4 regions of the Leclercia sp. LSNIH3 genome follow, and region 2 is predicted to be linked to each of the others. Evidence: predicted binding sites of a transcription regulator. Region 2 holds the regulator's gene; each other region holds the start of a gene.
The links. Region 2 encodes CRP, which controls carbon source genes, mostly activating them, when cyclic AMP is high. Its sites were predicted from a motif close to ATGTGANNNNNNTCACAT; they were not measured.

Region 1 (7,986 bases), 2.1 Mb from region 2:
CCAGTACGACCAGCACAACGTTATCCACCAGCGGGATCGCCAGGAAGCCCAGCGCAACCGCCGTAATGGCGATCAGCATGTAGCGGTTTTTATCGAATTTATCCGCCAGAATGCCAAAACCCAGGCTGAAAACCACCCCGATAGTCAGCGCTACCGTCAGGGCATAACCGATATTCTCGACGCTCATGTTGTAGACGCGAGTGAGATAAATAGTCATAAACGGCAACGTGGCGCCGCGCCCAATGGTGAGTAACAACGACGACGCCAGCAGCGCTGCGGTTGAGCGCCTGAGTGATGGTTTCATTTTCCTGCCCGACAATTGCATGTAAAGTTTTTGTTATGTCTTATCAGGATTATCACGGCATAAGAGGCTTGTATACCTCCAAATTTATCCCTAAGTGCTTCGCCTGACTGCCAGAATTAATGATCTGTTCCTCGACGTTTTTTTTCGTTACCTTGAAGAGTGTTTACAAAAATTTAATAAACAGGGGCAGGGTATGACACGCAAAGACGGGCTGCTGGCATTGCTGGTGGTGGTGGTTTGGGGGCTGAATTTTGTGGTGATCAAAGTCGGGTTGCACAACATGCCTCCGCTGATGCTGGCCGGTTTACGCTTTCTGCTGGTGGCTTTCCCGGCGCTGTTCTTTGTTGCCCGGCCGAAAATCCCGTTCCGCCTGCTACTGGGCTATGGCCTGACCATCAGCTTCGGTCAGTTTGCCTTCCTGTTTTGCGCCATTAACTTCGGCATGCCCGCCGGTCTGGCCTCGCTGGTGCTGCAGGCTCAGGCGTTCTTCACCATCATTCTTGGGGCGCTGGTGTTTGGCGAGCGTTTGCAAGGCAAACAGCTGGTGGGGATCGCCCTTGCCGTAGTGGGCGTGTTGGTGCTGGCGGAAGCCAGCCTCAACGGTCAGCACGTGGCGCTGTTGGGCTTTTTACTGACCCTGGCGGCGGCGTTCTGCTGGGCCAGCGGCAATATCTTCAACAAAAAGATCATGCAGCTTGAGACTCGTCCGGCAGTGATGTCGCTGGTGGTGTGGAGCGCCCTGATCCCGATTGTGCCCTTTATGGTGGCGTCGTATCTGCTGGATGGCCCCACGGTAATGTTGCACAGCCTGGTCACCCTCGACCTGACCACCATTTTGTCGCTGATCTATCTGGCCTTTGTCGCCACCATCGTCGGATATGGCATCTGGGGTGCGCTGCTTGGACGCTACGAAACCTGGCGGGTGGCACCGCTGTCGCTGTTAGTACCCGTGGTGGGGATCGCCAGTGCGGCGCTCTTGCTGGATGAAAAACTGGGGGCATTACAACTGGTGGGTGCGCTGCTGGTGATGGCCGGGCTGTATATCAATGTCTTCGGCTTGCGCTTGCGTCGGGCGACGCGGGTCAGAGGCTAAAAAAAAGCCCCGCACGGGCGGGGCAAAACGTATCAGGCGCCCTGATTGTAATAAGGGACGCCTAACTCGTCGGATTTGTCGCTGCCTGCGCCCATATGGTTAAAGTCATGGGACGACTGGCCGTTAGCCGTTGGCAGGATCATCGTGTCGCGGTTGTTCTGCTGCGGAACACGTGGAGTTTGCTCCGCAAAACTCTGGCCGGAGACCAGCACCAGGGCGGTGAGGGCGGCGGAAGCGAATAGTTTCATAATTTCCTCGATACGTCTTAAAGCCTGTCCCACCAGGGTGTTTTATTTGCCATTTTGTACATGGGCAGTGCACTCCGGTTGTTGCGCGCTGTCCATGTTCAAATTGTTGCCAGGTGGGCCAGGCTCTTAATACAGGCGATTAGCAGTTACAGTGATTGATCGGAAGCAGATACCGGGATTCCCCGCGCATATTGGTGATGCGATATTTATGCGGTGGAACATCAAAGTAGTTCTTGAACGTGCGGGTCAGGGTCTGCTGCGATTCAAACCCGTAACGCTCAGCCAGATACAGGATCGGCTCGTTACTTTCTTTCAGTTTCTGCGCGATTTCCGTTAATTTGCGGCTGCGGATGTACTGGCCTAATGAGTGGCCGGTCTCTTTTTTGAACATCCGTTGCAGGTGCCATTTTGAGTAACCTGAACGCTCAGACACTTTCTCAAGCGAGAGCGGTGACTCCAGGTTATCTTCGATCCAGCCCAAAATGCTATGAATAGTGATGGCGTCAGTATTGCGTCTGGACATCGTCATACCTCTTTCTGTTTACGGCAGGATTTTCTTAAGCAAGTGCTCAAGAGTTGCCACTTCATCCGCCGTTAAGTTTTTTGTTAGTTCCTGGTGCAGTTTTTGTCCTACTAATTGATGACATTGTTCACACATTTCCGCGCCGTCGCTGGTGAGTTGCACCAGTACGCCGCGTTTGTCATTCGGGTTTGGGCGGCGTTCAATCCACCCCTTGCAGACCAGTCGATCCATCATTCGCGTCAGCGCGCCAAGGTCGACAGATAAGATTTTCTTCAGCTCAACCGGCGTAATACACACTTCGCAGCGCACAGAACAGAGCACTTTAAACTGGGTTGCGGTGATATCCAGCGGTGACAGATAGTCATTGAGCAGGCGGTCTTTCTTCTGGTTAACCATATAGATAAGCCGACCCAGCGGAATGATTTCGTTGAAGAGGTCACTGGTGCTTTTCACAATGGTTGCCCTGGCAAGTAGTTTAATCACGGCAGATATTATTGCTCAGGCAACTATAAGTCAACTGAATGCATTTGCTTATGACACGATTTGCTAAAACGATTCATATCAAAGTTTCACCCAGGTTCTGTTGCGTCGTATAACGGGCATGAATTGATTTCGGTGCGTAAATATTACTTACGCGGTGAGCATGGAGGTTAGGGTGGTTTTAACCCTATACTTGCCGGGTCACATTTTGCTAAGGACGAATCCATAACATGGTTGATTTACTTCGAGCAATTGGGCTTGGGCTGGTGGTGTTGCTGCCGCTGGCAAACCCGTTAACCACCGTTGCGCTTTTCCTGGGCCTTGCGGGCGACATGAATCGCGAACAGCGTAATCAACAGTCGCTTATGGCCTCCGTTTATGTCTTCGCGATCATGATGGTGGCCTATTACGCCGGACAGCTGGTGATGAACACCTTCGGGATTTCCATTCCTGGTCTGCGTATCGCCGGGGGACTGATCGTGGCGTTTATCGGTTTCAGAATGCTGTTCCCGGCACCGAAATCGCCAGATGCTGCTGATATGCAGGATGCACTGGACGATAAACACAACAAACCGGCCCCGAACATCGCCTTCGTGCCGCTGGCGATGCCCAGTACCGCTGGGCCGGGTACGATTGCGATGATCATCAGCTCCGCCTCGACGGTGCGCAGTGGCACTGACTTCCCGGACTGGGTGGTGATGATTGCGCCGCCGCTGATTTTCGCCCTCATCGGCGTGATCCTGTGGGGCTGTCTGCGTAGCTCGGGCGCGATTATGCGCTGGGTGGGCACGGACGGTATCGAAGCGATCTCCCGTCTGATGGGCTTCCTGCTGGTCTGCATGGGCGTGCAGTTTATTATCAACGGCGTGCTGGAAATTATTCAAAACTACCACTGATTCCCGGGCCGGGTGGCGCTCTGCCACCCGGTCACCGCGTTAGCCGTGCTGCGGCTGCTCTTCCAGGGCGACGGGCCACTTCCTGAAGATCAATACTGACCAGATCAACGCCGCCAGCGCCGGGATGGCTCCCAGATAGCCGATCGACGCCATCGACAGATGCAGGATCACCTGATTGCCCACCAGCGCACCTGCGCCAATCCCCAGATTGAAAATCCCGGAGAAGAGGGCCATCGCCACGTCCGTGGCATCCGGTGCCAGCGCCAGCACTTTCACCTGCATCCCAAGGCCGATAATCATGATCGCCACACCCCAGACGATACTCAGTAGCGCGAGATGGGTTTCGCTACCGGCGGCGGGCAACAGCAGGAGCAGGCATCCCAGCAGCAGGCCAATGGCACTGCTCACCAGCAGCGAGGCGTGACGGTTGCCGAGTTTGCCAAACAGCAGGCTGCCGATAATGCCCGCGCCGCCCAGCAGCAACAGCAATACCGTGGCAAAGCTCGCGCTGAATCCGGCTACGGTCTGCACAAACGGCTCGATGTAGCTGTAAGCGGTGTAGTGGGCAGTGACCACCACAACCGTCAGCAGGTAAAGGCTCATCAGCGCCGGACGGCGCATCAGCAGCGGCAGGCTTTTCAGCGAACCAGAGTGTTCACTCGGCAGTTTCGGTAACAGCTTGATCAGGCACAGCAGGGTGAACAGCGCCCCAAGGCCAATAATGAAAAAGGTGGTACGCCAGCCGAAAAGCTGCCCGACGATACGGCCCAGCGGCAGCCCGAGCACCATCGCCAGCGCTGTACCGGTGGCCAGCAGACTCAACGCCTGGGCGCGCTTGCCGGCAGGGGCCAGGCGGATCGCCAGCGAGGCCGTAATTGACCAGAAAATGGCGTGCGCAAAGGCAATGCCGATCCGGCTAATCACCAGCACCGTAAAGTTCCATGCCAAAAACGACAGGACATGGCTGGCGATAAAGAGCACGAACAGCCCGATCAACAGTTTGCGTCGCTCCACCTGGCTGGTGAGCAACATAAACGGCAAGGAGAGCGACGCCACCACCCAGGCATAGATGGTGAGCATGATCCCCACCTGCGCGGTTTCCATGCCGAAGCTGCTGGCGATATCTGAGAGCAGGCCAACGGGGACAAATTCAGTGGTATTGAAGATAAACGCGGCAATCGCGAGCGTAACCACCCGTAGCCACGCGACCCTGCGGGAAACTGTGTTGGTTGTCATTGAGATGTCCGGGAGGGATTGAGGTAAATAAAGAGCGGACGATCATAAATCCATCGCTGGCGGAATTACAAACGTTTTGTGACGCAGATCTCAATATGGCCGATGGATTAATACTGGTGAAATGCCTGTTTTTCCATGAATATAGAACGCAACATTATGTTAACAGTGGACAAAAGGATGCAGGAGATTGCGTTTTATCTGGTTGATGCCTTCAGCGACGCCGCGTTTAGCGGTAACCCGGCCGCGGTTTGCCCTTTGCCTGCGTGGCTACCGGACGAAACGCTGCTCAGGATGACTCAGCAACACAACCAGTCGGAAACGGCCTTTTTCGTGCGCGATAAAGCGGGCATTGAACTGCGCTGGTTTACAACCCGGGGTGAGGTCAACCTCTGTGGCCACGCAACGCTTGCGACCGCCTGGGTCCTGTTTAACGAGATGGGATACCCCGATCTCCATATTCATTTTGAGACGGCCTCCGGCAGGCTTACCGTTACCCGTGACGGCGACTGGTTAACCCTCGATTTTCCGGCATGTCCCACCGAGCCGCATACGCCCCCGCCAGAGATGCTGAGGGCGCTGGGGATCCAGACCTATGTCGAGGCTCGCAAGGGGCGTGCCTGGCTGCTGGTGCTGGAAAATCGCCAGCAGGTTGAGGCGGTAAAACCGGATATCAACGCCATGACGCCCGGCGAGCACAAAGTGTCGATTACCGCCCGCGGCGAGGGGGAGTACGATTTCGTCAGCCGCTTTTTCTCCCCCGGCGTAGCGTTATGGGAGGATCCGGTCACCGGCTCGGCGCACACGATGCTTATTCCTTACTGGAGCGAAAAGCTGGCTAAAACCTCGCTCTTCGCCCGGCAGGTCTCGGCGCGTGGCGGGGAGCTACGTTGTGAACTGAAACGTGACCGGGTACGCATGAGCGGCAGGGCATCGCTGTATATGAAAGGTCATCTGTTTTTACGCTAACAATAAGGGTTAACCCAATGAAAGAAATTGCATTTTATCTGGTCGATGCCTTTAGCGACCGCGCGTTTGGTGGGAATCCTGCTGCCGTCTGTCCTCTCGAAGAATGGTTGCCGGATGACGTACTGTTAAAGATGGCGCAGCAGCATAATCAGTCCGAAACGGCGTTTTTCGTGCGCACCGACACCGGGTTCGAACTGCGCTGGTTTACCACCCAGTACGAAATCAACCTGTGCGGGCACGCCACGCTTGCCAGCGCACATGTGATTTTTGAGTATCTGGACTATCCACACACCGAGATTGTCTTCTCAACCCGGTTCGTGGGCGATCTGAAGGTGACCCGCAGCGGCGACTGGCTGACGCTTAACTTCCCGGCATGGGGCTGCGAGGCGGTGGAAAACCCTCCAGCATTGCTGTTCAGCACCCTCGGGATTAACGGTGCGCAGGAGGTGCGGGCAGGGCGCGACTATATGGTGGTGCTGGAAAACCAGCAGCAGGTCGAGGTATTAACCCCCGACATCGACGCGATGATGCCGCTGGGGAAAATGGTCTGCGTGACCGCGCCAGGGGATGAGCATGATTTTGTCAGCCGCTTTTTCTGCCCGGGTGAAGGGGTTGCGGAAGATCCGGTTACCGGTTCGGCGCACAGTATGTTGATCCCCTACTGGAGCGAAAAGCTGGGCAAAACGGCGTTGCAGGCGCGGCAGGTCTCTCCCCGCGGCGGCGAGCTGCGCTGTGAGCTGAAAGGCGACCGGGTATTGATTGGCGGCCAGGCGGCGCTCTATCTGAAGGGGACTGTCTACTTGCGCAGCCATTAAAAGCCTTTGTTGTGCTTCAGCCACTCCACCTCGTCGGGGGTGGAGTTTCTCCCCAGCAGGCTGTTACGGTGCGGGTAGCGGCCAAAGCGTTCGATTATCGCCCGGTGTTTAATTTCCGCATTCAGAAAACCCGGCTCGTTCAGGGCGGTGAACAGGCGCTCTGCCTCCTGATGAATCACCCGCGACTCCGCATGCATCATCGGCAGCAGCGAGACCCCTTTTTCGTTGCTGTTAAGGTCATTCCACATCGGTTGATACACTAACTCCTGGGAGAGGATCAGCGCCATGCCATCCTGCTGCCAGGCGCGTGCGTCGTTGCGGTTCAGGTTGCGCGAGAGTTGATCGAGCAACACGATCTCCGCCAGCCGTCCTTGCGGCCTGTCCCGCCAGTGAAACAGCTCTCCCCGGCAGGCGGCCTGCCACAAGGGATAGAAGCGATGTTTGCACTGGGCATCGAAATCATCATTGCGGGAAAACCAGAGGGGGCGATGCTGGTCGTGAAACCAGAATTCAAGAAGAGGCATGTATTCCATGGCGGGTTCCGGCGTTGGGTTAGGGTGGTTAAACCCTGGCAAGGTAAAGGCAAAACGGCAACCCGAATAGTCGGCCGGGTAAGGCGTGACCACCCCCCGGCAACAGGCCGCACTCGTTACCCCAGCGACGCCCCTCCGCACAGCACCAGCTCCTGCCCGGTGATGGGCGCGGCCTCGGCGCTGAGCAGATAGCTCACCATCGCCGCCACCTCTTCCGGAGCGATGAGCCTCCCCATCGGCGGTACTTTTGGTGGTGAGGTTTCCCGCCCCGGCGCATTCAGCATCGGGGTCTGCGTCGCCCCAGGGGCCACCACATTGGCGGTGATCCCACGCGGCGCCAGTTCGGCGGCCCAGCTTCGCACCATGCCCACCAGCGCGGCTTTAGTGGCGACATACTGCGAACGACCGGCGGCACCCCGTGAAGTACGGCTGCCGATAGCAACCAACCGGCCACCTGCAACCATGTGCGGGGCAAAGTGGTTAAACAGGATCTCGGCCGCATGAATATGCAGCCCCCAAAGACGGCCACTGACCGCCGGATCCAGCTCGCCGAGCGGGGCGGCGGCCATCATTCCGGCGGCATGGACGATGGCCTGCGGCACCGGCAGGGTATTAAGTGCTGCGCTAAACGTGACGCTGTCACTTAAATCGACCCGCAGGCTGGTGAAGCTTGGATGCCCGCAGTCCATTCCGCGTCGGCTTAAGCCCGTCACCTGCCAGCCCTCAGCCAGCAGACGGGTGACGATGGCTTCGCCAATGCCTGAACTGGCACCGGTGACTATCGCATGACGCATATCACACCTCCAGCAGGGCGCGCGGCACCTTAAACACCGCCTTGCGCACGGTCATGGGTGCCTGCACCGCACAGAGCGCCTGATGCGGCTCGCCGGGC
Region 2 (7,986 bases):
ACCAGCAACGTCTTCACCAACGAACCGGCGCTGCGTCTGGGGCGTAAAATTATCGACGCCACCTTTGCCGAGCGCGTGCTGTTTATGAACTCCGGCACCGAAGCCAACGAAACGGCCTTTAAGCTGGCGCGCTACTACGCCTCCACCCGCCATAGCCCGTTTAAAACCAAAATCATCGCCTTCCATAACGCTTTCCATGGCCGGTCGCTCTTTACGGTGACCGTGGGCGGCCAGCCTAAATATTCCGACGGCTTTGGCCCGAAACCAGCCGACATCATTCACGTGCCGTTTAACGATCTGCATGCGGTGAAAGCAGTGATGGACGATCACACCTGTGCCGTGGTGGTCGAGCCGATTCAGGGTGAAGGCGGCGTGATGGCGGCGACCCCGGAGTTCCTGCAGGGGCTGCGCGAGTTGTGCGACCAGCACCAGGCGCTGCTGGTGTTTGATGAGGTGCAGAGCGGCATGGGGCGTACCGGGAATCTGTTTGCCTATATGCATTACGGCGTGACGCCAGACATCCTGACCAGCGCCAAAGCGCTCGGCGGTGGTTTCCCGGTCAGCGCGGTGCTCACCACCCAGGATATTGCCTCGGCGTTCCACGTCGGCTCTCACGGCTCCACTTACGGCGGCAACCCGCTGGCGTGTGCGGTGGCAGGGGCGGCGTTCGATATCATTAATACGCCGGAAGTGTTGAGCGGTGTGATGACGAAGCGCGAGCAGTTTGTGAAACACCTCCAGCAGATCGATGCCCGGTACGATGTGTTCAGCGATATTCGCGGCATGGGGCTGTTGATTGGCGCCGAGCTGAAGCCGCAATACAAAGGCCGGGCGCGCGATTTCCTCTACGCCGCCGCCAGTGAAGGGGCGATGGTGCTCAACGCCGGGCCGGACGTAATGCGCTTTGCGCCGTCGCTGCTGGTGGAAAGTCAGGATATCGATGAAGGGATGACCCGCTTTGCACAGGCGGTGAAGCGCGTGGTGCAGCCGTAAGGGCGCTGCGTTTATCCTCATCCTCTCCTGCACGCAGAGGGCGCATATATAAAAAACGGTAACCTGGGGGTTACCGTTTTGCGTTTAATGCGGTGTTCGTTTCAACCGCCGGATCAACCAAATCCCATGATGCGGGCGCTGACGCCATGCCACTGACGAAATGGTGTGCATGGTGTTCAGATGCCCGAGGGTGCGCTGCAGATGTTGTTCCAGCGTGCTCATAGGACCGTAGGTCATGGTTTCGGGGGCTTCCAGGATATTCTCATCGCCGCTTTCGCCCGGTGAATCATACTCCAGACGCTGCTGGCAGCGTTGAAGGGCAATTTCACACGATTGCAGATAACGCTGCGCCAGGTCCGGCGTCAGCATCGTATGCTCCCGTGCCAGGGTCGTCATCGCGTTGATATGCTCAACGATAAACTGACTGTGGGTCACCCACAGCTTCATATCTGCCAGATATGCCGAGTTGAAGCCCGGCTCCTGCATCGCCTGGTTGAGTGAGTTGAACAGCGCGTTGTGCGCCTGGTTGATCTTCATGCGCTGCCAGGCCAGCGGCGTCGGCTGCGGATCGTCGCTGAGGATCAGGCGGATGGCTTCCTGATCGGCCTCCAGTGCATCATGGGCATTCTGGCGCAGCAGCCCGCTCTGCCACTGTGGCCACAGCCAGACCATTCCACCGAAAGCAATCAGGCAGCCAATCAGGGTATCGGCCAGCCGGGCGATAATAAATTGCTCGCCGTTCAGGGTCAGCAGTTGCAGGGTATATACCGCTGTGACCGTAAAGCCCACCGTCGCCCAGCCGTAGCTCTTGCGAATGATCAGGTAGCTCACCAGGGTCACTATCAGCATTCCGGCAAGGGTATAACCTTCCGGGACGTGTAAGTGCAGGGTCACGCCCGCGATGATCAGCCCCACCATGGTGCCGGCCGCCCGGTGAAGAATACGTACCCGCGTCGCGCTGTAGCCGTTTTGCGTCACCAGCAGCACGGTCATTAGGATCCAGTAAGGTTTCGGCAGGTGCAGCGCCATGCCCATCAGGCTGGCGATACTCAGCATCACGCTGATGCGCGCCGCATTACGCAGGGCGGCAGACTTCAGCGACAGATAGCTTTTGAGGGCGGGGAACAATGGCAGGCGTTTCTGTTTGTCGGCCATCAGATCGCGCGGATAGAGCGGGCGTTGCGTGCGCAGAACGCGGGCAATACGGCTGAAGTGCCAGGCGCAGAACTGGCCCACCGGGTTATCCGGGTGCTGACGGGCGATTTTCTCCAGCGCGCCAAGCTGCTTGTCCATGGTAAACCGGGTGGGATAACGATGATAGAGAATATCGTCAGCCAACACCCGCAGGCGTGCCGCAACGGTCTGCGCGTTCCAGCGTATCACCGCTTCGGCGTGGCTGCGCTCCACCAGCTTCTGCACCTCCTTCGGGTGATGCAGGCTGACCGAGATATGCTCCTGCAGATCCAGCCCCACCTGGAAGGTGCGCAGCAGGCGTTTGTATTCGTGATTTCTGTTGGCCGCCAGCATATGCAGCTGCTGATAACAGAGGCTGATCAGATCGACCACCTTCTGCTGGCGAGCCAGCAGCGGCGGCAACGATTTTTCAGGGTCGGTATGCTGCGTCAGCAGGGTGTATTTTGCTTCGCAATAATCGGCCAGCTGCTGATAGAGCACGCTCAAGGATTCCCGCAGCGGTTGTTCGCGCCACATCCAGAACCAGAACCAGTTAAACAGCCCGTACCAGAGGGTGCCCAGCGTATAGAGCAGTAGCGGCTCCCAGACCGGCATGTTCCCCGCCAGGCTCAGGGTAAAGATGGCCGCAATCAGCGAGGCGGGCAGCAGTCGGGCATGCAGGGCACTGATCTCTGCCGTGACCCCTAACGTCATCGCCAGCACGGTCAGAATGAGGGGCAGCGGAATATCGCGCGCCAGCAACAGCTGTACGGCCAGGCTACAGCCGGCAAACAGGCAGCCGCCAATAGTCAGGCGTTTAAAAAAGCGTTTATGCGGTGTGTCCAGGCCAGCAATGTTGCAGCAGGCAGGAACGAGGGAGAAGAGCAGGCCGTGTTGCAGATCGCCGAGGATCAAACCTACAGCCACAGGAAGACACAACACCAGCGTTTGCCGCAGTGCGTAGTTAACTTCCGGGTGATAAATGAGCCTGCGCCACATGGGTGATAGAGACAAAAACGGCGTGTCATCATGCGATGTCACGCCGTTTTAGCGGAATTAACGTGTTCCGTAAACCACGATGGTTTTACCGTGGGCAGAAATCAGGTTTTGATCTTCCAGCATTTTCAGAATACGGCCTACTGTCTCACGAGAACATCCGACGATCTGACCAATCTCCTGACGGGTAATTTTAATTTGCATACCGTCCGGGTGGGTCATGGCGTCTGGCTGTTTCGCCAGGTTCAGCAGGGTCTGAGCAATGCGGCCTGTTACGTCGAGGAAGGCGAGGTTACCCACTTTCTCGGACGTGACCTGCAGACGGCGAGCCATCTGCGAAGAGAGGCGCATCAGGATATCCGGGTTAACCTGAATGAGCTGGCGGAACTTTTTATAGGAGATCTCAGCCACTTCACACGCGGTTTTTGCACGGACCCAGGCGCTACGCTCCTGTCCTTCTTCAAACAGGCCCAGTTCGCCGATGAAATCTCCCTGATTCAGGTAAGAGAGGATCATCTCTTTGCCTTCTTCATCTTTGATCAGCACTGCCACCGAGCCTTTGACGATGTAATACAACGTTTCCGCTTTTTCACCCTGGTGAATCAGCGTGCTCTTCGATGGGTACTTATGAATATGGCAATGAGACAAGAACCATTCGAGAGTCGGGTCTGTTTGCGGTTTGCCAAGCACCATGCGCTGTTATCCTCTGTTATAAGCTGGCTCCAGAGTCTGGCTATGTACCTGTACTCTGGGGTTGCAATCGAATTCTTCCCCTTGCCTGGGGTCTGGCCTGCACAATAATTAGCAGCCTGTAATGTGTGATGTCCTCTGCATACATGTGCAACGTCAATGTATTACTGTAGCATCTCGACTGTTTTAGCATAGCTTTCGCCGCCTGTCTCCTGGTGTCTCGCTTCAGCTTGATGCAGGTCGACTTCCGTTGTCAGAATTGTTACTGACGCGTAATCTGTCAGGAAAAATGCAATCCTGGAGTTAATTAAAATGCAAGCACGTGTGAAATGGGTCGAAGGGTTAACGTTCCTTGGTGAGTCGGCTTCCGGGCACCAGATTTTAATGGATGGCAACTCCGGCGACAAAGCGCCAAGCCCGATGGAAGTTGTCCTGATGGCGGCAGGCGGATGCAGCGCGATCGACGTGGTGTCGATCCTGCAAAAAGGACGTCACGATGTGACCGACTGTGAAGTTAAGCTGACCTCAGAGCGTCGTGAAGAGGCGCCGCGCCTGTTCACCCATATCAATCTTCATTTCGTGGTCACCGGCAAACAACTGAAAGACGCTGCGATATCCCGCGCGGTGGATCTCTCTGCGGAGAAGTACTGTTCCGTAGCGCTGATGCTGGAGAAAGCGGTCAACATTACCCACTCGTATGAAGTGATCGAGGCGTAAGCCCCGGATAAAACGCCGGGCGGCACGTCGTTTGCCCGGCCAGTAGGTTTCTGTAGGCCCGTTAGCGTAGCGCCACCGGGCGACACAGCCTCAGTCGATCTTCTTCCCTTCCATCAACCGCTGCACCAGCGGCATCATGATTAACTCCATCGCCAGCCCCATCTTCCCGCCCGGGACCACCAGCGTATTGATGTGCGAGATAAACGAGCCCTGTAGCATCGCCAGTAGCCAGGGGTAATCGATATTGTCCAGATTGCGGAAATGGATCACCACGAAGCTCTCGTCCAGCGAAGGGATGCCTTTAGCGGCAAAGGGGTTCGAGGTGTCCACGGTCGGGACGCGCTGGAAGTTAATGTGGGTGCGGGAAAACTGTGGCGTCAGGAAGTTAATGTAATCCTCCATGGAGCGCACCACGGAGTCCATCACCGCCTCGCGGGAATGGCCGCGTTCGCTGGTATCCCGCGTCAGCTTCTGGATCCACTCCAGGTTGACAATAGGCACGACCCCCACCAGCAGATCAACATGGCGCGCCACGTCGTGATCCGGCGTGACTACCCCGCCATGCAGGCCTTCGTAAAAGAGGACGTCGGTCGGTTCCGGCAGCGGCTGCCAGGGGGTAAAGGTGCCTGGCACCTGGTTCCAGGGCACCGCTTCGTCATAGGTGTGCAGGTATTTGCGCGACTGGCCGGTGCCGCTCCGCCCGTATTCGGCGAAGGTTTGTTCCAGCAGGCCAAAGTCGTTCGCTTCAGGGCCAAAATAGCTGATGTGTTTGCCGAGATCGCGCGCCTTACGGATGGCCATGTCCATCTCAGGACGGGTGAAGCGGTGAAAGCTGTCGCCTTCCACTTCTGCGGCACGCAGATGCAGCTGGGAGAAGATCTTACGAAAGGCGAGGCTGGTGGTGGTGGTACCCGCACCACTCGACCCTGTAACGGCAATAACCGGATGTCTGGCAGACATAGCAACTCCCTGAATGGAAAGAGGTCGCGGTTAACCGCGAAATTGATTGCGAGGCATGATGTTGACGGTTTCGTGCAGCTCTGACCATACCACCAGCACCTCACCGCTTTGCAGCTGGCGCCTGATATCGGCCACCTTCTGCTCAAGCGAACGTTCCTGTTCACCATAATCGGTGCCTTCGCGTAACACAAAGCTTTCAATCAGATTATCCAGCGTTTCGGGAGCCAGATCTTGCCAGGGAATAATCATCTTATCGGTTCCAGGTATGTGGTCAGCCAGTCCGGGATACGCGTTTCCAGCCACATCTTCGGACGACGTAGCGTGCCGCCGACAAAGCCCACGTGCCCGCCATGTTCGGTCAGCTGATACTGCACGTTCGCGGGCAAAAACTCCTGCGCGGGTATCGAATGATGATCCATAAAAGGATCGTCTTTAGCATGAATAATCAGCACCGGTTTGGTGATCTTACTCAACAACGGCATGGCGCTGCACTGGCGATAGTAGTCAATAGCATCGGCAAACCCGTGAATTTTGGCGGTGATCAGATCGTCAAATTCGCGCAGGCGACGCACTTTCTTCAGCTGTCGCAGACTGACCGGCAGCGTATCCGGGTAAGCTTTTAGTTTGCGTGCGGCATTGGCTTTGAGCAAGTTCAGCAGATAGCGCTGATAAACGCGCGAGAAGCCCTTATCCATATGATAGCTGCAGTGCTCCAGCATAAAGGGGGCGGAGACGATGGCGGCGGCATCCAGCGGAACCGTGTCACCCTCTTTTGCCAGCAGGCAGGCGAGCATGTTTCCTCCCAGCGAATAGCCCACTGCCGCCGTCGGGGCCGGGCCGTGGGTCTCTGCCAGCCAGCGCAGGAACCAGGTGCCATCTTCCGTTTCGCCGGAGTGGTAGATGCGTTTCTGGCGATTGGGTTCACCGCTGCATCCTCTGAAGTGCATCACTACACCCAGCCAGCCACGCGCTTTCGCCGCCTGAATCAGGCCGTGAGCGTAGGGGCTGTGCAGACTGCCCTCCAGACCATGAAAGACCACCAGCCGGGGTTTGTGCTGTGCCTGCACCGGGTCTTCACTCCAGGCTAAATCAACAAAATCATCATCCGGCAGGTCAAGGCGCTGCCAGACGGGGGTAAAAAGCACTTTACGGCGGATGAGGCGCGGCAGCATGGTCTGCAGGTGTCGATTCGACACGCCCCGCATGGGGACAAAAGTCGCGCTCTCGTCGGGCGTAAAGTTAAATTCGGATGGAATTGTCTGCGTCATAACGATGTGATGTTAACTCTTTTCAATTGTTCACTATACCTTCCGAATCGGCTCCTGTTTATAAAAAGAGACGCAGGCCTGAGATTTCATCCCCCTCGCGGCGCACCTTTTTCTGCCCTTAGTCTGTTGTTTAACAGCAGGTAATGATCCTGATCACAATTTATCACCTTCATTATTACTCTCAGGCTAACGATTCTGTTCCAGGCTTAATTGATGGCTTTATCACCAGAGAGCACACTTAACTCAGCGTTAAGCAAATCTAAAGATGTGCTGAATCAGGAGGTTAACAATGTTATCAGGGCAAACGCCAGCCCGGAGCTGGAATACGCGTCGCACTGAAAAAGCGCGCCGCCTGGCTTCCGTCCCGGTGCAGGGCAAGGTACTGCCAACAGGCGACCTTGTCGCCATGCTGGAAAAACTGATCGCCCCAGGCGACAAAGTGGTGCTGGAAGGGAATAACCAAAAACAGGCAGATTTTCTTTCACGAATGCTAGCCGAAGTGAACCCGCAAATCGTTCACGACCTGCATATGATTATGCCGAGCGTCGGTCGTAGCGAGCACCTGGATATTTTTGAGAAGGGCATTGCCCGCAAACTCGACTTCTCTTTCTCCGGTACTCAAAGCCTGCGTATTTCGCAGCTGCTGGAAGACGGGCAGCTGGAGATTGGTGCCATCCACACCTACATCGAGCTTTACTCCCGCCTGTATGTTGATCTGTCGCCAAACGTGGCGCTGATTGCCGGTTTTAAAGCGGACCGTAAAGGGAACCTCTATACCGGTGCCAGTACCGAGGACACCCCGGCGCTGGTCGAAGCCGCCGCCTTCCACGATGGCATCGTCATCGCGCAGGTGAACGAGCTGGTGGACGACGAGTGCGATCTGCCGCGCGTGGATATCCCCGGCTCCTGGATTGATTTCGTGGTAGTGGCTGACAAGCCGTTCTTTATCGAACCGCTGTTTACCCGTGACCCGCGTCTGATTAAGCAAGAACATATCCTGATGGCGATGATGGCCATCAAAGGCATCTATGCAGAACACCAGGTCCAGTCGCTGAACCACGGTATCGGCTTCAACACCGCCGCCATTGAACTCCTGCTGCCTACCTACGGTGAACAGCTCGGCCTGAAAGGCAAAATCTGTAAACACTGGACCCTGAACCCGCATCCAACGCTGATCCCGGCTATCGAA
Region 3 (7,986 bases), 1.2 Mb from region 2:
AATTACCACCTGGAACTGGCCGCCGCTTTCGACCACCATGATGACCCCGGGATTGTTCTTCAGCCCTTCAGCATCCGCACGTTGAGAATCTTTCAGTTTGAAACGTAGCCGGGTAGCGCAATGAACCAGGCTGACAATGTTCTCTTTGCCGCCAACGTGGCCGAGAATATCCTTCGCCAGTGCTTGATATTCCATCTCTGTATCCTTCTTCGCTGCCCGCAGGCAGGGTTTGACTGAGTCCTAAAAATAAAAAAACCCGAGAACGACGCCCTTTCGGGAGCCGCGCTCAGGTTTTGCCTGCACAGTGCAGTAACAATCCGTTTGTCGTGGGGGCTTAGCGCCCCTCTTTTCTCACGCGCTCAATATGAATGGTGAGAAACATAATCTCTTCGGTAGTCAGCTCGCGCTGATAACTCTTTTGCAAATGCCGGGCAATCTTCTCGGCGCATACCCACGCCTTCGCGTAGTTGTCTTTTACCGCCGAATGCAGCGAGGCATCGTCATCCGCAACCACGGTACGGGTCAGCATCCGCTGGGCGAAAAACTTCAGATGGGTGACGAAGCGCTGATAGCTTAGCGACTCTTCGTCATACTCCAGCTGTAAGGTGTATTTCACCAGCTGCAGGATCTCCTGCATCACCCGGGTGACGTGCATCACCTCCGGCATCTCGCTGTGCAACTGGGCCGTGACCAGATGCAGTGCGATAAACCCGGCTTCATCTTCCTCCAGCGCCACGCCCAGCCGTGTGGCGATAATGGCCCGGGCCTGCTGGCCCAGCTCAAACTCGCGTGGGTAGAGCCGCTTAATGTCCCACAGGAGCACATTTTTGATCGCCAGCCCCTTCTTCTGCCGCTCAATCGCAAAATAGCAGTGGTCGGTTAAGGTGATGTACAAGCTCTCCTGCAGTTTGCCCAGCCGCTGTGCTGCCAGCCCGATAATGCGATCGCAGGTGGTCATCACCTCCAGCGGGATCTGGCTGAGTAACTCTCCCAGCCGATGCACCAGCTCGTCGCTTTGCAGGGCAAACACTTTCTCAATGTTCTCTTTCGGGATCACGTCGCCAGGGTGCTTTTGAAAGGCCAGCCCGCGGCCCATCACGACCTGTTCGCGCCCCTGTTCATCCAGAACTACCACCACATTGTTATTCAGTATTTTGGCAATTTTCATTCCATGACCCAGAAACAAAAAAACCTGACCTCCGGCAGATGCCAGAAAATCAGGTTTTGCCTGCCGCAGCAGTAACAATCCAGTTAACGCACTTTACCAGTTTCGCGCTTCGCCTCAATGCGCCCCGCTAAAAAATGTGACGCAGATCGAACCCGGCTTATTTGGACTGGATAACCCGGGCGATCTCCGCGGAGGATTGCAGGGCGCGGATCTCCTGAAACAGTTCCAGGGCCTCGTCGTACTCTTTACGCAGATAACTCAGCCACTGCTTGATACGCGCGACGTGGTACAGCCCGGTGTCGCCCTGCTTTTCGAGGCGGGTGTATTTCTTCAGCAGCGTCACCACCTCTGGCCAGGGCATACGCGGCTCGTTGTATTTAATCACCCGGCTGAGGTTAGGCACGTTGAGCGCCCCGCGCCCAATCATGATTGAATCGCAGCCGGTCGCCGCCATACAGGCCAGTGCGCTTTCGCGATCCCAGATTTCGCCGTTAGCAACCACCGGTATGGTCAGCCGTTTGCGGATCTCGCCGATAGCCTGCCAGTTAATGCGCTCGGCTTTGTAACCATCTTCTTTGGTGCGGCCATGAACCACCAGCTCGCTGGCCCCCGCCTGCTGCACCGCATCGGCAATTTCAAACTGCCTGTCGCCGCTGTCCCAGCCCAGACGGACTTTCACCGTAACCGGCAGGTGAGATGGCACCGCCTCGCGCATCGCTTTCGCGCCGCGGTAGATCAGCTCAGGATCTTTAAGCAGCGTGGCGCCGCCGCCGCTGCCGTTGACCATTTTCGATGGACAGCCGCAGTTCAGGTCCACGCCCCAGGAACCCAGCTCGACGGCGCGGGCGGCATTTTCCGCCAGCCATTCGGGATATTGTCCCAGCAGCTGGATCCGCACCCGGGTGCCGGAGGGGGTGCGGCTCTGGTGATGCAGCTCCGGGCAGAGTCTGTAAAACGATTTTACCGGCAACAACATATCCACCACCCGCAGAAACTCGGTGATGCAGTGATCATAATCGTTAACGTCGGTCAGCAGCTCACGCACCAGCGAATCGAGCACACCTTCCATCGGTGCCAGCAATACACGCATATCAGTACCCGTAAAAAAAGACGCGCTATAGTAGCCGCTCCCGCGAAAGGTGGGAAGCGTCAGGAAAGCGATGCGTGTAGGGTTTGGGCCTTAATCGGGGATGGTTTCGTCAGGGCGCAGCGTCAGCACCTCAAAACCGTCTGCGGTCACGGCGATGGTGTGTTCCCACTGTGCAGAGAGCTTTTTGTCACGGGTCACCACTGTCCAGCCGTCTTTCTTCGTTTTGATCCGGCTGTCGCCCTGATTGATCATCGGTTCGATGGTAAAGACCATCCCCTCCTGTAAGACAGGGCCTTCACCGGGTTTGCCGTAGTGCAGGATCTGCGGCTCTTCGTGCATCTCTTTGCCAATGCCGTGCCCGCAATACTCCCGCACCACGCTGTAGCCATGGCTTTCAACGTATGACTGGATCGCGTGGCCAATATCGCCCAGGGTCGCGCCCGGTTTCACCGCCTTAATCCCCTTCCACATCCCCTCCTGGGTCGTTTTCACTAACCTGCGCGCCAGCGGGGAAACCTCACCAATGAGATACATTTTACTGGAGTCGGCGATCATGCCCGCGTTTTCGAGGGTGATATCGACGTTGACAATAGAGCCTGACTTTAGGTGCTCCGACTCTTTCGGGATCCCGTGGCAGACTACGTCGTTCACCGAGGTGTTCAGCACGTACGGGTAGCCATACTGCCCTTTACTGGCGGGGCGGGACTGAAGCTGATCCACAATAAATGCCTCCGCACGATTGTTGATCTCCATGGTTGATACGCCAGGCTTGATAAACTCATCCAGCATGGTGAACACGGACGCCAGCAGTTCACCCGCGTGACGCTGACGGGCCAACTCATCGGCACTCTTAATGAGAATTGATGGCATTGATCACCTCCAGTAAACGGTCGGAGCCAGATTTCAGCATCATCATCTTTATTTGCTGATGGTTAAGGTCAGGATAGAGTTCGCTCATCATGCCGAGGCGGATCCAGTATTCCGCCTGCGCGTTGACCGAACGCGACATGGCTTTGCTGGCATCACGAATGTCGTCATGCAGAAGATCGGAGATTTTTACGATGCCCATATATATGTTCCATTATGATTCATATATAAATCGTATATCAGGGGCGCGGCATTGTCACTTCTGGTTTGGGGAAATGCCCAACGTTCCAATAAGTAATGTCTGGTATGCTCAAAAGTCATGATGTGATCCGTAGCACGTTTAGGGTTTTAATTGTATGATGAATGCGTTTCATCAAGGGCTTTCACCATGAATAAATCACTGATAGTTGTCTGGCAGTACCTGCGCGCGTTCATCCTGATTTATGCCTGCCTGTATGCGGGAATATTCCTCGCCTCTCTGCTGCCAATTACTATTCCCGGCAGCATTATTGGCATGCTGATCCTGTTTGTGCTGCTCGCGCTGCAAATCCTCCCGCCACAATGGGTTAAGCCCGGCTGCTCGGTGCTGATCCGCTATATGGCGCTGCTGTTCGTGCCCATTGGCGTGGGTGTCATGCAGTACTACGACCTGCTGAGCGCGCAGTTTGGCCCGATATTTGTTTCCTGCACTATCAGTACGCTGGTGGTCTTCTTAGTGGTCAGCTGGAGTACGCATCTGGCGCATGGGGAACGTAACGTGGTTGGGCAAAAAGGACAGAAAAAATGATGGCCAATATCTGGTGGTCCCTGCCGCTCACCGTGGCGGTCTTCTTCGCCGCCCGCAAGCTGGCAGTGCGTCTGAAGTTCCCGCTGCTTAACCCCTTGCTGGTGGCGATGGTGGTGATTATTCCTTTCCTGCTATTGACCGGCATCCCCTACGCGAACTATTTCCAGGGCAGCAAGGTGCTTAACGATCTGCTGCAACCTGCGGTGGTGGCGCTAGCGTTTCCGCTGTACGAACAGCTGCACCAGATCCGCGCCCGCTGGAAGTCGATCATCACTATCTGTCTGGTTGGCAGCCTGGTAGCGATGATTACCGGCACCTCGGTGGCGCTGCTGATGGGGGCAACCCCGGAAATTGCGGCCTCTATTTTACCGAAATCGGTAACTACCCCGATTGCGATGGCGGTAGGCGGCAGTCTCGGCGGCATCCCGGCGATCAGCGCTGTGTGCGTCATCTATGTCGGTATTCTCGGGGCGGTTTTGGGCCATACGCTGCTGAATGCCATGCGCATTCGTACTAAATCGGCCCGTGGTCTGGCGATGGGCACCGCCTCGCACGCCCTCGGTACCGCCCGTTGCGCGGAGCTGGATTATCAGGAAGGGGCCTTCAGCTCCCTGGCGCTGGTGATCTGCGGGATCATGACCTCGCTGATTGCGCCGTTCCTCTTCCCGATTATTTTGGCGGTCATGGGCTAAAATTTGCGACGCGTCGCGCATTTTTCATTTGAGTTTCATAAGTTGCACACATAATGAGATCTGGGTCACATATAAAGCCCTTGTGGCTCCGTACACTACCGATCCATTAACCTTTATGAGGCAACGCCATGCATCCACGTTTTCACTCAGCTTTCACTCAGCTTGCAGAGAATTTGCAGTCAGCCCTGGCCCCGGTTCTGGCGGATGCACATTTCCCCGCCCTGCTGACGGCTGAACAGGTCACCGCCCTGAAACGTGCCACGGATCTGGATGATGACGCGCTGGCCTTTGCGCTTCTGCCACTGGCGGCAGCCTGCGCCCGCGCCGACCTGTCCCATTTCAACGTCGGTGCCATTGCGCGCGGCGTGAGCGGCACCTGGTACTTCGGTGGCAATATGGAGTTTATCGGGGCGACCATGCAGCAGACCGTGCATGCGGAACAGAGCGCAATCAGCCATGCCTGGCTGCGCGGTGAAAAATCCCTGCAAGCCATTACCGTGAACTACACGCCGTGTGGCCACTGCCGTCAGTTTATGAACGAGCTTAACAGCGGTTTGCAACTGCGCATCAACCTGCCGGGCCGCGCCCCGCATACTCTGGCCGACTACCTGCCGGACGCTTTCGGCCCGAAGGATCTGGACATTAAATCCCTGCTGATGGATGAACAGGATCATGGCTACACCCTGAGCGGCGATGCGCTGGCCCAGGCCGCTATCCTCGCCGCCAACAAGTCACACGCCCCTTATAGCCAGGCCCCGAGCGGCGTGGCGCTGGAGTGTGGGGATGGGCGCATCTTCACCGGCAGCTATGCCGAGAACGCCGCCTTTAACCCAACGTTGCCGCCGCTGCAGGGCGCGCTGAACCTGCTCAGCCTCAACGGCTACGACTACCCGGACATTCAGCGCGCCATTCTGGCAGAAAAACCCGATGCTCCGCTGATCCAGTGGGACGCCACCGCGGCCACGTTGCGCGCGCTGGGTTGCACCAGCATCGACCGCGTGCTTCTGGCTTAAGTCGTTGATGCGGGCAGCAATGCCCGCACAATTGATGAAAATCCCTTCAATTAAACCGCCGTTTCTTGCGCTTACCAGACGGGTAAAGTAGCCTGAGTGAAATTTCACCTTTGGTAAGAGTCATCTGTATGTTAAAGCGCGTGTTTTACAGCCTGGTTGCCCTGATCGCCATTGTGCTGCTGACTGCGCTGGGCCTCGACCGCTGGATGAGCTGGAAAACGGCGCCTTATATCTTTGATGACCTTCAGGATCTGCCCTACCGCCAGGTCGGCGTGGTACTCGGTACCGCCAAGTACTACCGCACCGGGGTGATTAACCAGTATTACCGTTACCGTATTCAGGGGGCGCTCAATGCCTACAACAGCGGCAAGGTCAACTACCTGCTGCTGAGCGGTGACAACGCGCAGCAGAGCTATAATGAGCCGGTCACCATGCGTAAGGATCTGATTGCCGCAGGCGTTGATCCGGCGGATATCGTGCTCGACTACGCCGGCTTCAGAACCCTGGATTCCATTGTTCGCACCCGCAAGGTGTTTGATACCAACGACTTTATCATCATCACCCAGCGCTTCCACTGCGAGCGCGCGCTCTTTATTGCTCTGCATATGGGCATTCAGGCGCAGTGCTATGCCGTCCCCTCCCCCAAAGACATGCTCACCGTGCGGGTGCGTGAATTTGGTGCCCGTCTGGGTGCACTGGCCGATCTCTATGTCTTTAAACGTGAACCGCGTTTCTTAGGCCCGCTGGTGCCAATCCCGGCGATGCCGGAAGTGCCGGAAGATGCCCAGGGTTATCCGGCGGTTACGCCAGAGCAACTGCTGGACATGCAGAAGAAGAAGCCCGCACTGCCCTAGAGCCACGCCAACGCAGCGCCGCCAGGGGAAATGACCCGGGCATAAAAAAACCCGCATTAAGCGGGTTTTTTTATGCATTGATATCTTACTTCTTACGCGCGTACTTCAGAGAGTCCAGCGCAACGGCGAAGATGATGATGGCACCCTTAATAATGTACTGCCAGTAAGGGTTCACGCCGATATAGGTCAGACCGTAGTTGATAACGGTGAAGATGATTACACCGGTTACCACGCCCAGCACCGTACCCACACCACCACTGAACGACACACCACCCACGACGCAGGCAGCAATCGCATCCAGCTCATACATAAAGCCGAGGTTGTTGGTGGCAGAGCCGATACGGCCTGCTTCCAGCAAACCACCGAACGCATAGAACACACCGGACAGGGCATAGATGACCAGCAGGTTCAGCGCCACGTTAACGCCAGAGACTTTCGCCGCTTCCGGGTTACCACCGATTGCGAAGATGTTCTTACCGAAGCGGGTTTTGTTCCACAGCACCCAGACAAAGGCCACCGCAATCAGGGCGTAGAAGGTGATGTAAGACAGGCGGAATGTGCCCAGCGCGATAAAGCCCTGCGCAAAGGTGGAGAAGCCGCTGTCGAAACCGGAGATTGGCGATGCGCCTACGAAGTCGTAGTACAGAGAGTTGATACCGTAAACGATAATCATCGTACCCAGGGTAGTGATGAACGGCGTTACGTTCAGGTAAGCAATGATGATGCCGTTAATCAGACCAATGATCGCACCGATAGCGCAGACAATCAGGATCACCAGGAAAATCGGCATGGTCGCCATTTCCGGGAACACCTTGTTGGCGTTTTCCATCGACTGCAGGAGCGTGGCCGCGACAACCGCCGCCAGGCCGACCTGACGACCGGCTGACAGGTCAGTACCCTGGGTGACGATCAGACCCGCCACGCCCAGCGCGATAATAATACGTACGGAAGACTGAGTCAGAATGTTACTTAAGTTCAGGAGACTTAAGAATGTCGGATCCTGGAAAATAATAATGGCCAGCAAGACTAAAAGAACAACGTAAATACCGCCTTCTTTCAGATAAGTAAGAAAACTTTTCTTATTTAACGCACTCATGAGAAGCCCCTAATCTTAAAGGTGCAAAGACGCAAGACGCAAAATTTCGTTTTGCGTTGTCGTTTTGGTTTCTACAATTCCGGCAACGAGACCATTGCTCATAACCAGAATACGATCTGTGATCCCTAACAATTCCGGCATTTCGGACGAAATAATAATAATCCCTTTATCTTTCTTGGCTAACTCAGCTATTAACTGATAAATTTCAAATTTTGCCCCCACGTCGATACCACGGGTGGGTTCATCCAGCATCAGAATTTCAGGCTGAGTTAACAACCAGCGTCCAATAATAACCTTCTGCTGGTTACCACCGGAGAGCGAGCCAATTTGCGTGCGGTGTCCTGGGGTTTTTACACGCATCGAGTCAATTACCCACTGGGTATCACTCTTCATGCGGGAATTATCCAACAGACCGATTT
Region 4 (7,986 bases), 2.2 Mb from region 2:
CGCCAGGCATGCTCGCATTTACTCCCCGCGAGGGATTTGGCCTCCACCAGCGACTCCGGCAGCAGCGCGGCCTGCTGGTAGTGGCGGGTCATCTCCCGCAGGTTGGCCTGTTCGACGTCATTCAGATCTTCGCTTTCGGCATTACGCAGCCAGTCGGCCACCTTTGTATCGGTCAGGATTTGGTGTTGCAGGACGCTCAACTCTGCCAGCGCTTCGCCTCGCGCGGCACTGCCGCCTGCGGGCATCATGGTAAACATGTCCCAACTGGCAATGGCGGAGAGGTGAGAGAAGCGGGAGAGACGCTGGAAGGTACGGGTGAGTTGCTGATAATTATTCTTTTCCATTAAGACCTCGTGTCTGCATCAACTGATGGTTAAAAGTACCATCCAGTGAAGCGAAACACGAGGCCACGCAACATTAATGTAACCGTTTATGCAGGTTAACACCCACCAGCAGCGCCCCGCACAGCATCAACGCGATAAATCCTCCCACGCCGTTCCAGCCGTACTGATGCCAGAAGACGCCACCCAGCGTCCCGGCGATGCTGGAACCCAGGTAGTAGCTGAACAGATATAACGATGATGCCTGGCCTTTGGCGCGGCGGGCGCGGGGGCCGATCCAGCTGCTGGCGACCGAATGGGCGGCAAAAAAGCCCGCGGAGAAGAGCAGCATCCCGGCGAAAATCACCCCCAGGTTAGCGAACAGGGTCATCAGCACGCCTGCCAGCATGATACCTGTCGAGGCCAGCATCACCGGGCCACGGCCAAAGCGGGTGGTCATCGCCCCGGCTTTTGGCGAACTCCATGTACCGGTGAGATAAGCCACTGACAGCAGGCCAACCAGCGCCTGGCTTAAATGCCAGGGCGAAAGCATTAGCCGGTAGCCGATGTAGTTAAACAGGGTAACAAACGACCCCATCAACAGAAAACCGGTCAGGAACAGCAGGGGCAGGCCCCGATCGCGCCAGTGCAGGCGGAAGTTAATCAGCAGCGTTTTTGGCCGTAAAGCGGTAGGGCGAAAGTGGCGCGATTCCGGCAGAATTTTCCAGAACATCAGTGCTGAGGCCAGCGCAAAACAGCCGATCGCGGCCAGCGCAATCCGCCAGTTGAAAAAGTCGGTGAAGACCCCGCTCAGGAGTCGTCCGCTCATCCCGCCAATGGAGTTACCGCTGATATAAAGCCCCATGGAGAAGGCGACAAAGCTGGGGTGGATCTCCTCGCTGAGGTAGGTCATACCCACCGCCGCCACGCCGCTGAGAGAAAGGCCGATCAGCGCGCGCATGATCAAAATTCCGTGCCAGCTGGTCATCATCGTGGACAGCAACGTACAGACCGAGGCCAGCAGCAGGGCGGTGACCATCACCGGTTTACGCCCGATGGCGTCTGACAGCGGGCCGGTAAAAAGTAGACCAATCGCCAGCATCCCGGTGGAAATCGAGAGCGAAATACTGCTGCTGGCAGGCGTCACCCCAAACTCCTGGGACAACACCGGCAGGATCGGCTGCACGCAGTAGAGCAGGGCGAAAGTCGCCAGTCCGGCGGAGAAGAGCGCCAGGGTGACGCGCATAAACTGCGGGGTACCGCGTTTGATGAACTGGACCGGCCGCGGTTGGGTGGGTAAGAGATCGATATCATCTGTCGGGGCGATATCAGCCGTTGTTGTACGACTCACGTAAGTTCCTTGCTTCAACATCCCCGTGATTTCTGGTGACGGGTATGACCACAAGGATCAGGGTAGGAAAATGTAAATATTCTGTCTAATATATTAATAATCTCAAATGATACGTTAAAAATATGAATATTGAACTGCGTCATCTGCGCTACTTTGTGGCCGTTGCTGAGGAGCTGCATTTTGGTCGCGCGGCGGCGCGGCTGAATATCTCCCAACCGCCGCTGAGTCAGCAAATTCAGGCGCTGGAGCAGCAGGTGGGGGCGCGTCTGCTGGCGCGGACCAACCGCAGCGTGGGGCTGACGGCGGCAGGGCGTCAGTTTCTGGCCGATAGCCGTCAGATCCTGGGCCTGGTGGACGAGGCGGCAGCCCGGGCGGAACGGCTGCATCATGGCGAAACCGGAGAGCTACGTCTTGGCTTCACCTCCTCTGCGCCTTTTATCCGCGCCATCTCGCATACGCTCTCGACGTTTCGCCGCCTCTCACCGGATGTCCATATCCAGACCCGGGAGATCAACACCCGGGAGCAGATCGTTCCGCTGAGCGAAGGCTCTCTCGATCTTGGTCTGATGCGTAATACTCAACTGCCGGATACCCTGGCGTGGCAGCAGGTGCTGCGGGAGCCGCTGCTGGCGATGATTCATCGGGATCACCCCCTGGCGGCAAAGGCTGTGGTTTCTCTCACGGAGCTGGCCCAGGAGCCTTTTGTCTTTTTTGATCCGCGGGTAGGTACCGGTCTGTATGACGACATTCTGGGATTGCTGCGTCGCTACGGGGTCACGCCGGTCATCACTCAGGAGGTGGGCGAGGCGATGACTATTATCGGGCTGGTGGCGGCGGGGCTGGGCGTGTCGATTCTGCCGGCCTCGTTTAAGCGACTCCAGCTGAACGAGATGCGTTGGGTGGCGATAGCCGAACCGGACGCGGTGTCAGAGATGTGGCTGGTGTGGTCGAAGCATCATGAGCTTAGCGCCGCGGCACAACGTTTCAAAAAACTGCTGATCGACGCCTCATCAGGCGGCTGAGCCGCAAAAAAAGCGGGTAAAAATGTGCTGTAAATCACAAGGCTAAGTAAAAATTTGACGATTACTGTAGAAGTGCTTCACCATAGCCCACAGTTTATTTCGAAGCTCGAAAATAAGGGAGTACGTGGTGGTTGCTGATAGTCAGCCTGGGCATATCGATCAGATTAAGCAGACCAATGCGGGTGCGGTATATCGCCTGATTGATCAGCTTGGGCCGGTCTCGCGCATCGATCTTTCCCGCCTTGCGCAACTGGCACCTGCCAGTATCACCAAGATCGTACGAGAAATGCTCGAAGCGCATCTGGTGCAGGAGACGGAAATTCAGGAGCCGGGCAGCCGCGGCCGTCCGGCGGTGGGGCTGGTGGTGGAAACCGAAGCCTGGCACTACCTCTCGTTGCGCATCAGCCGGGGTGAAATCTACCTTGCATTGCGCGATCTCAGCAGCAAGCTGGTGGTGGAAGAGCAACTGCCGCTGGAGCTGAAAGCCGAGCAGCCGCTTGAGGTGCGGATCACTGCGCTTATCGATCGGTTCTTTATTCATCACCAGCAGAAGCTGGAGCGTCTCACCGCCATCGCGATCACCATGCCGGGTATCATTGATACCGAAAATGGTATCGTGCACCGGATGCCGTTCTACGATGACGTGAAAGAGATGCCGCTGGGCGAGGTGCTGAAGAACCATACCGGCGTGCCGGTCTATATTCAGCATGACATTAGCGCCTGGACGATGGCCGAGGCGCTGTTCGGCGCGTCACGCGGGGCGCGGGATGTGATTCAGGTGGTCATCGACCACAACGTCGGCGCCGGAGTGATAACCGATGGTCGTCTGTTGCATGCCGGGAGCAGCAGCCTGGTGGAGATTGGCCACACCCAGGTCGATCCCTACGGCAAACGCTGTTACTGCGGTAACCACGGCTGTCTGGAGACCATTGCCAGCGTGGACAGCGTGCTGGAGCTGGCCCAGCTGCGGCTCGGCCAGTCGATGAGTTCAACTCTGCACGGTCAACCCCTGACGGTGGAGTCGCTTTGCGCCGCCGCCCAGCAGGGCGATCTGCTGGCGAAAGACATCATTACCGGCGTTGGCACGAACGTCGGGCGCATCATTGCCATCATGGTTAACCTCTTCAATCCGCAAAAAATCCTGATCGGTTCGCCACTGAGCCAGGCGGCAGGGGTCCTCTTTCCGGCGATCGCCGACTCAATTCGCCAGCAGTCCCTGCCAGCCTACAGTAAACATATCGTGGTGGAGAGCACCCAGTTTACCAATCAGGGGACGATGGCCGGTGCGGCGCTGGTGAAAGATGCGATGTATAACGGCTCCCTGCTGATCCGCCTGCTACAGGGTTAACAATCCTTAAAGTCTTACTAAAAATTGCGCTATCTCAAACTGAGCGGATAGCGCATGCCTTAGACTTCCTCCACTGAATTATTTCCTTGATTTATATTTCCAAAGCATAACGGTGGAGTTAGTGATGCTTAAGCGTTTCTTTGTAACGGGTACTGATACTTCTGTCGGCAAGACGGTGGTGTCCCGCGCCTTGCTGCAAGCCTTGATGGCAAGCGGAAAGCGCGTCGCAGGGTACAAACCGGTAGCAAAAGGGAGTAAAGAGACGCCAGAGGGATTGCGCAATAAAGATGCGCTGGTTTTACAAAGCGTCTCCTCTCTCGAACTGCCTTACCATGCGGTAAACCCCATTGCCCTCAGTGAAGATGAGAGCAGCGTGGCCCACAGCGGGCTGGTGAATTACACCCTGTTGTCGAACGGGCTGGCCAGCCTGAGCGATCAGGTCGACCACGTGGTGGTTGAAGGGACTGGCGGCTGGCGAAGCCTGATGAATGATTTGCGTCCGTTATCAGAGTGGGTAGTGCAGGAGCAACTGCCGGTACTGATGGTGGTGGGCATTCAGGAAGGCTGTATCAACCACGCCCTGCTGACGGCACAGGCCATCGCCAATGACGGCCTGCCGCTGGTGGGCTGGGTGGCAAACCGTATCAATCCGGGCCTGGCCCACTATGCTGAAATTATTGAGGTGCTGAGTAAAAAGCTGCCGGGTCCGCTGGTCGGCGAGTTGCCCTATCTGCCGCGCGCAGAGCAGCGCGATCTAGCGCACTACATCGACCTCTCGACTCTCGGCAGTGTGTTGTCCGTAGATCGAGTCGTGGCGTAACGTTCGCGACAGCACCGACGCCACCACGCAGGCAATCAGCAAGCCGGGCAGCAGCAGATACTGCCCGGTCATTTCACAGACCATCAGCGCCGACATGATCGGCGCGTGCGTCGTGGCGGCAAGCAGCGTTGCCATCCCCGCCAGCCCCAGCAAAATCGCGGTTTCAGAACCGGGCAACCACAGCATAAAGATCTGAGCAAACAGCATCCCGGTCGCCATGCCGACAAACAGCGTTGGCGTAAATACCCCGCCTGGCGCTCCCGAACCACTGCTGGCCAGTACCGCCAGCAGCTTACAGATAAATACCCCCGCAATTACCGACAGCAGCGGCGGCGCGAGCAGAAACGCCTGCACCACGCTGTAGCCATTGCCCCACACTTTAGGCGTTAGCAGTGACAACAGCCCGACGATCAGCCCGCCCAATGCCAGCTGCCACGGCGGGGAAAGCCGGAGGCGCAGGAACAGGGCGTGAGTGAAGGTCATCAGCCACATCAGCGCCGGGCCGCAGACCCCCGCCAGCAGACCCATGCCGACCATCAGGGAATAATCCACCCCGGTCAGCGTTTCGCTGAGATGCACCTCATACAGCGTGCTGGCACCGGGGCTGAGCAGGCGGGTAGTGAGGAGCGCAACCACCGCGGCAATCACCACCGGCCCAAGCGACGCCAGCATCAGGGTGCCGAACAAGATCTCGGCTATAAACAGGCTGCCGGCTAAGGGCGCATGGTACGCGCTCGCCATCCCGGCGGCGGCACCACAGGCGATCCACAGCTTCCACTCGGATTTCGGCGTAAAGCGTTGGGCAAAAAACGAGGCGGCGAGAGCGGCCATCAGGATCATCGCCCCTTCACGGCCAATGGCGCTGCCGCTGGCGACCACCAGTAACGATGCCAGGGATTTCACCAGACTGGCACCATAGTCAAACTGTCCGTCGCCCGTTTCCAGGGCTTCCATATAGTCGGTGGGAGCATGAGGGCGCTGCGCGTTGATCCGCTGCCAGCCCCAGAGCAACAGTCCGGCCGCCAGCCCGCCAAGGGCGGGAGTCAGGGCACGTCGCCAGGGGGAGAGGCTGCTGGCGGCATTCACCAGGCTGCCGCTTTCATTACTCAGGAGCAGCCACTCCAGCCAATACATGGCGTGACGAAACAGCGCCACGGCCAGCGCTGCCAGCACGCCGGTAACGGTGGCAATCAGCAGTCGGCGAAACATCGCGCGGATGTTCGGGTAAGCATGGAGTCGATGCATGGGGTACACGTAAACAGGAAAGATACAATATTGTGGGGGGAAATCGTGGGGTTAGCAACGTAAAGAGCCGGGCAGTGCCCGGCTTACAACATTAACTCTCGCTATGAATATTCAGCGCCCGGCGGGTGCGGCCGGAACTGAGATATTCCGCAATATAGTCCTGCGAAATCTCGCCGTTATAGCGTCCGTCTTCATCGACAATTGGCATCCAGCTGGTGTTGCTCTCGTACAGACGGGAGAGCACCACGCGCAGGTTGTCTTCAGCCTTGCCGGTCATACGGAACGGGTGGATCAGATCGGCGCAGGTGCCGCTGGCATGGCGCGCCTCGCGACGTTTCACAAAGCCCAGCGGCTTACCGTTTTCGTCCACCACGGTGACCGCGCGAATGTCGTTATCATCCATCGTGGCGAAGGCCTCCGGCAGCGGGGTGGCCGGGCGAACGGTGATCGTCGGCTGTTGGTCAGTCACATCGCCCGCCGAGACCAGCAGCAGACGCTTAAGGGTGCGGTCCTGGCCGACGAACGAACCGACAAACTCATTCGCCGGTTTCGCCAGCAGTTCGTCCGGGCTGGCGCACTGGACGATTTTCCCCTGGCGGAAGACGGCGATGCGGTCGCCGAGCTTCAGCGCCTCGTCGATATCATGGCTCACCAGCATCACGGTCTTTTTCAGCTTGCGCTGCATCTCGAGGAACTGGTTCTGGATCACCTCGCGGTTAATCGGGTCGACTGCACCGAAAGGCTCATCCATCAGCAGTACCGGAGGATCCGCCGCCAGGGCGCGAATCACGCCGATACGCTGCTGCTGACCGCCGGACATTTCACGTGGGTAGCGGTTAAGGAACTTATGCGGGTCCATCGCCACCATATCCATCAGCTCTTCAGCGCGGGTTTTACAGCGCGCTTTGTCCCAGCCCAGCATCCGCGGCACCACGGTGATGTTCTCTTCGATGGTCATGTTCGGGAACAGACCAATCTGCTGGATCACGTAGCCGATGTTACGACGCAGGGTGACGGTATCCATGTCGCTGGTGTCCTGACCGTTAATCAGGATCTTCCCGCTGCTCGGGGTAATCAGACGGTTAATCATTTTCAGGGTTGTCGTCTTGCCGCAGCCGGACGGTCCAAGCAGAACGCACATTTCCCCTTCGGGTACGTTCAGGTTAACGTTGTCTACGGCCTTAAATGTCTGGCCCTGCTTCTGTGAAAATTGTTTGGTGAGGTTTTCCAGTTTTATCATTATCGAATCCCCTTTGGAGTCAGTACGATCTGCAGACGGTGCAGTAACCAGTCGAGCACAATCGCTAAAAGACAAATCATCAGCGCACCGGCAATCAACATACGAATATCACTTCCGCCGATGCCGTTAAGCAGCAACAGACCCAGACCGCCCGCGCCGATAACGGCGGCAATCGCCATCACGCCGATGTTCATCACCACGGCGGTACGGATCCCGCCGAAAATCACTGGCAGCGCCATGGGAATCTCTACCCAGCGCAGACGTTGCCAGAAGGTCATGCCGATGCCACGTCCCGCCTCACGCAGGCCAGGCGGCAGGCTGTCGAGTGCGGTGTGGGTGTTACGCACAATCGGCAGCAGCGAGTAGAGAAATACCGCGGTAATCGCGGGCAGGGCACCAATACCCTGACCGATCAGCGAAAAGAGCGGGATCATCAGACCAAACAGCGCAATGGATGGGATGGTCAGTACGATGGTGGCAATACCCAGCACCGGGGTCGCCAGCCATTTGTGGCGTACAATCAGAATGCCCAGCGGCACGCCGATAATGATGGCCAGGCCAACAGCCAGCGCCACCAGCCACAGATGTTGCAGCGTCAGGGTGCAGAGATAACCCCAGTTATCAATCATGTAGTGAATCG

Region 1: C3F35_RS00710 (PhzF family phenazine biosynthesis protein) is a predicted target of CRP. The motif match lies at 4,857-4,874, and genes of this name have one in related genera.
Region 3: cdd (cytidine deaminase) is a predicted target of CRP. The motif match lies at 4,658-4,675, and genes of this name have one in related genera.
Region 4: mlc (sugar metabolism global transcriptional regulator Mlc) is a predicted target of CRP. The motif match lies at 2,716-2,733, and genes of this name have one in related genera.

What each region holds. Positions count from the first base shown of each region.
Region 1 is NZ_CP026387.1:150,589-158,574, reverse strand. Features, by position in the region: gene ydeE (efflux MFS transporter YdeE) at 1-304, opposite strand, end outside; gene eamA (O-acetylserine/cysteine exporter) at 498-1,397, shown strand; gene marB (multiple antibiotic resistance protein MarB) at 1,430-1,645, opposite strand; gene marA (MDR efflux pump AcrAB transcriptional activator MarA) at 1,785-2,168, opposite strand; gene marR (multiple antibiotic resistance transcriptional regulator MarR) at 2,187-2,621, opposite strand; gene C3F35_RS00720 (MarC family NAAT transporter) at 2,879-3,544, shown strand; gene C3F35_RS00715 (sugar transporter) at 3,584-4,780, opposite strand; gene C3F35_RS00710 (PhzF family phenazine biosynthesis protein) at 4,958-5,746, shown strand; gene C3F35_RS00705 (PhzF family phenazine biosynthesis protein) at 5,764-6,561, shown strand; gene C3F35_RS00700 (DUF924 family protein) at 6,558-7,094, opposite strand; gene C3F35_RS00695 (SDR family NAD(P)-dependent oxidoreductase) at 7,211-7,888, opposite strand; gene C3F35_RS00690 (YhcH/YjgK/YiaL family protein) at 7,890-7,986, opposite strand, start outside.
Region 2 is NZ_CP026387.1:2,845,132-2,853,117, forward strand. Features, by position in the region: gene argD (bifunctional acetylornithine/succinyldiaminopimelate transaminase) at 1-993, shown strand, start outside; gene C3F35_RS13715 (YccS/YhfK family putative transporter) at 1,078-3,165, opposite strand; gene crp (cAMP-activated global transcriptional regulator CRP) at 3,223-3,855, opposite strand; gene C3F35_RS13725 (OsmC family protein) at 4,165-4,569, shown strand; gene C3F35_RS13730 (phosphoribulokinase) at 4,660-5,529, opposite strand; gene C3F35_RS13735 (YheU family protein) at 5,560-5,778, opposite strand; gene C3F35_RS13740 (hydrolase) at 5,775-6,797, opposite strand; gene mdcA (malonate decarboxylase subunit alpha) at 7,087-7,986, shown strand, end outside.
Region 3 is NZ_CP026387.1:4,010,566-4,018,551, reverse strand. Features, by position in the region: gene bglF (PTS beta-glucoside transporter subunit IIABC) at 1-195, opposite strand, end outside; gene licT (BglG family transcription antiterminator LicT) at 335-1,168, opposite strand; gene dusC (tRNA dihydrouridine(16) synthase DusC) at 1,326-2,258, opposite strand; gene map (type I methionyl aminopeptidase) at 2,349-3,128, opposite strand; gene C3F35_RS19435 (ParD-like family protein) at 3,109-3,327, opposite strand; gene C3F35_RS19430 (CidA/LrgA family protein) at 3,514-3,912, shown strand; gene C3F35_RS19425 (CidB/LrgB family autolysis modulator) at 3,909-4,604, shown strand; gene cdd (cytidine deaminase) at 4,733-5,617, shown strand; gene sanA (outer membrane permeability protein SanA) at 5,746-6,471, shown strand; gene mglC (galactose/methyl galactoside ABC transporter permease MglC) at 6,557-7,567, opposite strand; gene mglA (galactose/methyl galactoside ABC transporter ATP-binding protein MglA) at 7,583-7,986, opposite strand, start outside.
Region 4 is NZ_CP026387.1:252,786-260,771, reverse strand. Features, by position in the region: gene C3F35_RS01280 (carboxypeptidase M32) at 1-344, opposite strand, end outside; gene C3F35_RS01275 (MFS transporter) at 418-1,671, opposite strand; gene C3F35_RS01270 (LysR family transcriptional regulator) at 1,794-2,693, shown strand; gene mlc (sugar metabolism global transcriptional regulator Mlc) at 2,821-4,041, shown strand; gene bioD (dethiobiotin synthase) at 4,166-4,861, shown strand; gene clcB (voltage-gated ClC-type chloride channel ClcB) at 4,796-6,106, opposite strand; gene osmV (osmoprotectant ABC transporter ATP-binding protein OsmV) at 6,198-7,346, opposite strand; gene osmW (osmoprotectant ABC transporter permease OsmW) at 7,346-7,986, opposite strand, start outside.